Regions from separate parts of the Proteus columbae genome, predicted to be linked through region 2. Evidence: predicted binding sites of a transcription regulator. Region 2 holds the regulator's gene; the other holds the start of a gene.

The links. The regulator PurR, encoded in region 2, represses purine synthesis genes. The targets are predictions, from matches to a motif close to CANGCAAACGTTTGCNTG.
Region 1: a site for PurR is predicted at 2,845-2,862, ahead of glyA (serine hydroxymethyltransferase). Genes of this name have one in related genera too.

The regions. Positions count from the first base shown of each region.
Region 1 is NZ_CP043925.1:2,705,078-2,709,642, forward strand. Features, by position in the region: one part of gene F1325_RS12960 (IS3 family transposase) at 1-180, shown strand, start outside; gene F1325_RS12965 (3-phenylpropionate MFS transporter) at 233-1,387, opposite strand; gene glyA (serine hydroxymethyltransferase) at 1,480-2,733, opposite strand; gene hmpA (NO-inducible flavohemoprotein) at 3,100-4,299, shown strand; gene F1325_RS12980 (hypothetical protein) at 4,395-4,565, opposite strand, start outside.
Region 2 is NZ_CP043925.1:1,776,596-1,781,160, reverse strand. Features, by position in the region: gene sodB (superoxide dismutase [Fe]) at 260-838, shown strand; gene F1325_RS19560 (YnhF family membrane protein) at 976-1,059, opposite strand; gene purR (HTH-type transcriptional repressor PurR) at 1,328-2,353, shown strand; gene punR (DNA-binding transcriptional activator PunR) at 2,380-3,282, opposite strand; gene punC (purine nucleoside transporter PunC) at 3,401-4,565, shown strand, end outside.

The sequences.
Region 1 (4,565 bases), 930 kb from region 2:
GCCTTAGCAGAACGAATTAATGGAATATTAAAAATGGAGTATCTACTGATAAAACCGAGTAATCTGGAACAAACAAGAAAATTAGTAGAAGAATCAATCCAACTCTATAATGAAAAACGGCCACACTTATCGTTAAACTATAAAACGCCCGATGAAGTACATCGAGCGTTTTATGCCTGAAAAGTTGTCAACCTATATCAGGACTAGTCAACTTTTTCTTATGTAGAACAAGTTAACTATTTTGAGGTTTAACTTGAGGTCTTATAAACATCGCAGGAATAGTTAATGCGGCCATTAACCAGAAAATTAATGATTCTTGATTTGGCAGTTTCTCATATAGCCAACCTGAAACTATCGTCATAATCGCAATACTTCCTCCCATTGCTAAAGCAGAATAAACGGCTTGCAAGCGAATAATTTCATGCTCTTGACGCGCACTAATAAAGCGCATAGCGGCTAAATGGCATACTGTAAACGTACCACTATGTAAGATTTGCACAACAATAAGCGCGGGTAATGCGGTGAAACTCCCCATTAATCCCCAACGTAAAAGCCCAGCAAAAGCAGAAAGTAAAAGTAGATTTCTTGCGCTCCAACGACGGAATAAACGATGGCTCAGCATAAAAACAACCACCTCTGAAACCACACCTAATGACCAAAGATAGCCGATTGTTGCGGTGTCATACCCTGCTTTTTCCCAATAAAGCGCGCTAAAACCATAATACGCTGCGTGTGCGCCTTGCAGTAAAGAGACACATAACAGAAAACGCCAAACTGGCCCATCTGAAATGAGTTTCATAAAGGACACATTGCTGTGTTCTGCTTTTTTCACTTTACCCTGTGGCATAACTTTAGGGCGGAGCATAGATGTCAGGAATAGTGCAAAAGTACTGGCAATCAATCCATAAAGAATAATGGGATGCCCAAAAGCATCAATTAAAACACCTAGCAATGATGAGCTAATAATAAAAGCGATTGAACCCCAAACGCGAATTTTTCCATAATCAAAAGGAAACTGTTTTTGCCACGTTCCTGCTAGAGAATCTCCTAAAGGCACCATAGGTGAAAAGAAAACGTTAAATCCTGTCATCACAAAGAATAACCATGCCCAATGGCTACCCATCATAAATGCAACAGTAAAAAGTAATGAGAGAAAAGCAAATAATCTCAATGCAGTGATAAGTTTTGACGGATCTTTTACCGCAGGCGTTAAAATTAGGCTACCAACAAAACGTGCGGTTAAACCTACACCTAATAACAGACCTATCATTGCCGGATCGACACCCTCTCCTTTTAGCCATATGGACCAAAAAGGTAAAAAGATGCCGTATGAAAAGAAATAGGTAAAATAATCTAAGGCAAGCCACAATGTTGATGGAATAACCATCCAATCCCCCATTTTTAAGATGCAAAAAAACCCGCCAAGAACAAGTTCTCGAAGCGGGCTTGTACAACGGGTTTTATTATATCGTTACAAACTTATGCGTAAACTGGAAATTTAGCGCAGATATCCAAGACTTTTTGTTTCACTTTCTCAATGTTCGCTTCATCATTGATATTATCAAGGACATCACACATCCAACCGGCTAATTCACGAGCTTCCGCCTCTTTAAAACCACGACGCGTAATCGCAGGAGAACCGATACGAACACCAGAAGTTACAAATGGACTACGTGGATCATTTGGTACGCTGTTTTTGTTAACAGTGATATTTGCACGACCCAGTGCAGCATCTGCATCTTTACCTGTAATATCTTTGTCGACTAAATCTAATAAAAACAGGTGGTTTTCAGTTCCGCCAGACACTACTTTATAACCGCGATCTAAGAAAACTTCTACCATTGCTTTCGAGTTTTTAGCAACTTGTTGCTGATAAACTTTAAATTCTGGTTCCATAGCTTCTTTTAATGCTACCGCTTTACCTGCAATAACATGCATTAAAGGGCCACCTTGAGAGCCAGGGAATACAGCAGAGTTCAGTTTTTTATAAAACTCTTCGTCGCCACCTTTAGCAAGGATAAGACCACCGCGTGGGCCTGCTAAGGTTTTGTGAGTTGTTGTTGTAACAACATGTGCATGAGGGACTGGGTTAGGATAAACACCAGCAGCAACCATACCTGCTACGTGTGCCATATCAACAAATAAGAATGCACCAATGCTATCTGCAATTTCACGCATTTTAGCCCAATCAACCAGACCAGAATAAGCAGAGAAACCACCGATGATCATTTTTGGTTGATGTTTTTTAGCCTGAATAGCAATATCTTCGTAATCAATTTTACCTGATTCATCAATACCATAAGGTACTATGTTATACAGTTTACCAGAAAAGTTAACTGGTGAACCATGAGTTAAGTGACCACCTTGCGCTAGGTTCATACCTAAAACGGTATCGCCTGGTTTTAATAATGCCATATAGACAGCGGCATTCGCTTGAGAGCCTGAGTGAGGCTGTACGTTAGCGTAATCTGCACCAAATAATGCTTTTGCACGATCGATAGCCAGTTGCTCTACAACATCCACATACTCACAACCACCGTAGTAACGTTTACCCGGATAGCCTTCAGCATATTTATTTGTCAGCTGAGATCCCTGCGCCTGCATAACACGAGGGCTGGTATAGTTTTCAGAAGCAATAAGTTCGATGTGCTCTTCTTGACGAGTCACTTCACCTTCCATTGCATTCCATAATTCTGGATCGTAATCAGCAATATTCATTTCACGTTTTAACATTCACATCTCCTGACTCAGCTAACTTCACTAAAGACAAACTCCCATGCGGGAGAAAGAATGGCATACAGTGTAAACTCTTTTTCTTCATTGAGATAGCCCCTAATGAAAAAATACGCAATCGTTTGCCATCCAACTATAACAGCATATTATTACTTTTTAACAACCTCATTTTATCCTGTACTTATTCCTCTTTTTGAGGTGCATCTCGCCTTATTTTGCAAACACCCCGCATCATTCTCTAAGAATTGAGATTTTTTGTTAAAAAATAAAAACAGAGATTTACAAAATACTCAAAAAGAGATAAGTTGCATATAAAATACAATTTATAAAAATTCACAATAAACTGAAAATTTTTCAGGAGCAATTATGTTAGATGCACAAACTATCGCGACAATTAAATCAACAATTCCCCTCATTGCTAAAACAGGCCCTGCGTTAACTGCCCATTTTTATGATCGAATGTTTTCTCGCCACCCAGAATTAAAAGATATTTTCACCATGAGCCATCAAAGCAGTGGTGCACAACGTGAAGCTTTATTTAATGCGATATGCGCTTATGCAACGAATATTGAAAATTTAGCCACCATTTTGCCTGCCGTTGAAAAAATTGCACAAAAACACACCAGTTTAAATATTCTTCCTGAACACTATCCCATCGTCGGTGAAAATTTATTAGCAACAATTGATGAGATGTTTAATCCAGGGCAAGAAGTGCTAGATGCTTGGGGGGCGGCTTATCAAATATTGGCTGATGTCTTTATCAATCGCGAAGAACAAATTTATCAACAAAAAGAACAAACAAATGGAGGTTGGAGAGGATTACGAAACTTTAAAGTTAAACATAAAGTAAAACAAAGTGATGTAATTACCAGTTTTGAATTAGAGCCTGAAGATGGACTTGCGGTTACTCCTTATCAAGCAGGGCAATATTTAAGCATTTATATCCGTGATGAACATCTTGAAAACCAAGAAATACGTCAATATTCATTAACTCACTCTTCAAATAATAAAACCTATCGCATCGCAGTAAAACGCGAAGATAAAGGTATTTTATCGAATTTTCTGCATGACCATATTCAAGAAGGTGATACTTTACAAGTCGCCGCACCAGGGGGCGATTTCTATTTAGATGTGTCACCAACAACACCTGTAACCTTAATTTCAGCAGGTGTGGGTTTAACGCCAATGCTATCTATGTTACACACACTTTCAGCTCATAAAGCTAATATCAATTGGTTACATGCAGCTGAACATGGTGGTGTTCATGCTTTTAAAGATGAAGTTAATCAAGTCGGCAATCAACTTTCACATTATCAACAAGCGATATGGTATCGCACGCCACGAGCGGAAGACGTGCAAAATAAAGATTATCAATTCGAAGGCTTAATGACATTAAAACAAGTTGAAGATTGGTTAACTATTCCTGATATGCATTTCTATTTTTGTGGTCCATTACCTTTTATGCAATCTGTTGCTAAGCAACTTATTGAATTAGGTATTAATAGTGAAAAACTTCATTATGAATGTTTTGGTCCTCATGCTGTTATTACACAAGATTTACAGTAAAAATACTTTCATTAAAGTTCGATTTTAAATTGAATAAAAAAAACGCTGATAGAGTTATATTTATCGGCGTTTTTATTAGCTATTTCACTGCCTTTTTATGATCGATATTTATTTTCAATCGCCGCAGGAATAACATGATCTTTAGCAGAAAGACCGTACCAAATAACACTAATTAAGCAGAGCGTATAACCAAATAATTCACTGCCCTCTTCCACCATGTTTTTAACAGCACGGTTATAATCCTCACCCAATAATTTATGCCAAAG
Region 2 (4,565 bases):
ATAGGCTCTAAACACAGTCGATATTTTACTGCTTTACGAGTTGCTCTGTGGGATATACTCTTATGAGTATAATTAATCTATATGGCTTATAACTATAGATAAAAGATATTTAGCTGTTATTTCAGCAGATTTTTGTTAAAATAATTAGCAAAATAGTAACAACTTAGTGATTCATTTGCCTCATTCTATCAATTCAAATGATTTTGATGGAATGATTTCAGGCACAAAACCCGAAATAGATAGTTTAAAGGAGTACGCAATGTCTTTCGAATTACCAAAATTACCTTATGCGTTAGATGCTCTTGAGCCACACATCTCTAAAGAAACTTTAGAATATCACTACGGCAAACACCACCAAACTTACGTAACCAATTTAAATAACCTGGTTAAAGGTACTGATTTAGAAAGCAAATCCTTAGAAGAAATCATCAAATCTACTGATGGTGGTATCTTTAATAATGCAGCTCAAGTATGGAACCACACTTTCTACTGGAACTGTTTAGCACCAAATGCAGGCGGCGCACCAACAGGTAAAGTTGCTGATGCTATCAACAAAGCATTCGGCTCTTTTGAAGAGTTCAAAAAGCAATTTAATGATGCGGCAGCTAAAAACTTCGGTTCAGGTTGGACTTGGTTAGTTAAAAAAGCAGACGGTTCAGTTGCGATTGTTAACACGTCTAATGCTGCTACTCCAGTTTCAGGCGCAGACAAACCACTGTTAACAGTAGACGTATGGGAACATGCTTACTACATCGACTACCGTAATGCGCGCGTTAAATATTTAGAAGAGTTCTGGGCACTGGTTAACTGGTCATTTGTTGAAGCTAACCTTGCTTAATTGAGCTTGATAATCAAAGGTGAGTGATTGAGATTCATTTTTGGTGACAAAATAACAAAGGGCCTTGAGCCCTTTGTTATATTCAGATATTCGATAATCTATTATTTAAATTGATCGGATATTCTATAAAGCAGTGATTAGAACAACATAGTCGAAAATAAAACAATCATAACAAGCGCTGCTACTGCTGTACTCAAACCAAATTTCAGATCCGTATCCATCTATTTCTCCCTCAAAATGATTATAATACACTTTTTTAACCATAACCTTGTCATGGTTAATTATTATCACATATCAAAATTTGCTAAAATAGCGACTAGTGCACAATTTATAACATTGATTAATACTTTCACTTTTGAGCTAGATCATACAAAATTCACAGCTAATCGCTAAATTATTGCCAGTGTTTGCCCTATGTATGACTATACTGGCAGTTAAACCATAAAATTAGATAAAAGAGACCAATGAAGGTCAGGAGTTTTCCACACCATGGCAACAATAAAAGACGTGGCAAAACGCGCAGGCGTATCAACCACGACTGTTTCTCATGTGATCAACAAAACACGTTTTGTTGCTGAGAACACACGGGCAGCAGTTTGGGCCGCTATAAAAGAATTAAATTATTCGCCTAGTGCCGTTGCGCGTAGTTTAAAAGTCAATCACACCAAATCTATTGGCCTGTTAGCCACGTCCAGTGAAGCTCCTTACTTTGCTGAAGTGATTGAAGCTGTTGAAAATAGTTGTTATAGCAAAGGCTACACACTGATTTTATGTAATTCACATAATAACCTCGATAAACAAAAAGCCTATTTAGCGATGCTGGCACAAAAACGTGTTGATGGGTTATTAGTCATGTGTTCTGAATACCCCGATCACCTTCTGACACTGTTAGAAGGCTATCGTAATATTCCAATGGTTGTCATGGATTGGGGTAAGGCGCGTGGTGACTTTACCGATACGATTATCGATAATGCTTTTCATGGTGGCTATATTGCGGGTCGTTACCTTATTGAACGTGGTCATCGTGATATTGGTATTATCCCTGGTCCATTAGAACGTAATACCGGTGGTGGTCGCTTACAAGGTTTCTTAAAAGCCATGGAAGAAGCAAAAATCACAGTAAAAGATGAGTGGATTGTACAAGGCGACTTTGAGCCAGAATCTGGTTATAAAGCCATGTATCAGATGCTAAATCAAAAACATCGCCCTACTGCTGTTTTTTGTGGTGGTGATGTGATGGCAATGGGCGCAATTTGTGCCGCTGATGAGCTAGGTTTACGTGTTCCTTTCGATATTTCCATTGTGGGTTACGACAATATTCGTAATGCGCGTTATTTTACGCCAGCATTAACCACAGTCCACCAGCCAAAAGAGCGTTTAGGTCAAATGGCTTTGTCAATGTTGCTTGATCGCATCGTCAACAAACGCGAAGACGCCCAAACAATCGAAGTTCATCCACGATTAGTTGAGCGCCGTTCAGTTGCTGACGGTCCTTTTATTGACTACCGTCGTTAATTCAGATTTATTCGGCTATCTGATTTCTAGCGAAGCCATTCCTCATTTAAGGTTTGGCTATCTCCAAGATAATCTAACAACCATGTCAAAGCGGGTGATTCACTTTTATCGACCCACGTCAGGCAGCATGGGCTGTCTGGCAATGGTTGTGCCAGTTGTAAAGTAACCAGCTTACCTTGTTCAATTAAAGGTTCAGCACGATGCCAAGGCACCATTCCTACGCATAATCCCGCTAACAAGCATTCAAGCCCCATATCCCATGTCGGAACAACCATTCTACGCTGATTATTTAGCGCCCAAGTGTCACGCTTTGGTAAACTGCGTGAAGTATCTTCTAAGCATAAACTTGGATAAGGTCGCATCTCATCATCCGTTAATGGATGTTGTGCTTTCGCTAAAGGGTGATCAACATGACAAACACAGCGCCAAGGCATAAATCCCATATCTCTAAAACTATAACGTTCACCAATTGGTGAGGCTCTTGTTGCACCAATCGCTAAATCAACACGACCATTAACTAAGGAGTCCCATACGCCATTAAACACTTCAGGGTAGACATACAGCTCAATATCAGGAAAATGGCGGTAGAAATCGAGAATAAGTTGTTGTGTTCTTTCAGGTTTAACAATGCAATCAACTGCTATACTAAATTGACCGCGCCACCCATTAGAAACTTGTTGACAAAGATGCCGAGTGTCATTCATTTTTTTGATAACAGATCGTGCTTCTTTGATGAAAATTTTACCTGCATCGGTTAATTCTACATCACGGTGACGGCGCTCAAACAAAGGAACGGCAAGCCATTCCTCTAATTGCCGAACAGTGTAACTAACGGCGGATGGCACTCTGTGCAATTCTTGAGCAGCGGAGCTAAAACTTCCTGTTCTTGCAACTGCATCAACAACTTCTAAAGAGTATTCTGACCACATAGAGTTTATTCCTTTGAAAATTTTTCACAGCATTAACCAAATATTCCCGTTTCACAAGTAAAATAGGTCTTAGTTACAATACATAAAATGTTCTACATCACATAGCATAGAAAATAAAATGAATTCTAAAACTTCCACACAATCAAAAACACCTATGAGCTTTATGGTGTACCTAGCGGGTTTGAGTATGCTAGGTTACTTAGCTATTGATATGTACTTACCTGCATTTGGTATGATGCAGCGTGAACTCTCTATCAGCGAAGGTGCTATTAGTAATAGCTTAAGTATCTTTTTATTTGGCTTTGCTGTTGCTCAATTACTTTGGGGACCTCTTTCTGACAAAGTCGGTCGTAAGCCTATTCTACTTATTGGTTTAAGCCTTTTCTCTTTAGGCTGTCTTGGTATGCTGTGGGTTGAGAGTGCAACTGGCTTACTTGCTATGCGCTTCCTACAAGCTTTCGGCGTTTGCTCTGCCGCTGTTATTTGGCAAGCTCTTGTCATCGACCGTTTTGATGAATCTCGCGCTCAGCACGTTTTTGCTTTAATTATGCCACTGGTTGCATTATCACCAGCACTTGCACCTTTAATCGGTGCTTCGTTATTAAATCACGGTGGCTGGCGTATGATTTTCATGGTGTTAATGGCTGTAACATTAGTTCTAATGTTACCGACATTAATGCTAAAAAACATTAAACAAAAATCAGTCACTGATGAAAACCAATCTACCGCTTCATTTACGACTTTACTAAAATCCCCTCTCTACACAGGTAACGTATTAGTTTACGCTTCTTGTAGTGCAGGTTTCTTTGCTTGGTTAGCTGGCTCACCAATCATTCTTGAAAAGATGGGCTACTCTCCACAGGATATCGGTTTAAGTTATATTCCACAAACTATTGCATTTATGGTAGGTGGTTATGGCTGTCGTATTTTACTGTCAAAAATGACAGGTAAAACGCTACTGCCACTGTTGTTAATTGGTTATGCTGTCAGTATGACTGCGTTATACCTTGTTGCTAAATTTACTGAGCCAACATTAACGACTATTTTAATTCCATTCTGTATTATGGCTGCAATGAATGGTGCATCATATCCAATCGCAGTATCTAATGCTTTATCTGCTTACCCTGAAATTAGTGGTAAAGCAGCTGCATTACAAAATGCACTTCAACTGGGTCTTTGTAGCTTAGCAAGTTTTATTGTGTCCGCATTTATCAGCCAACAACCTCTGATTAACACCACTGCAATTATGGCGTTAACAGCAATTCCAATGGCGGTTGGCTACT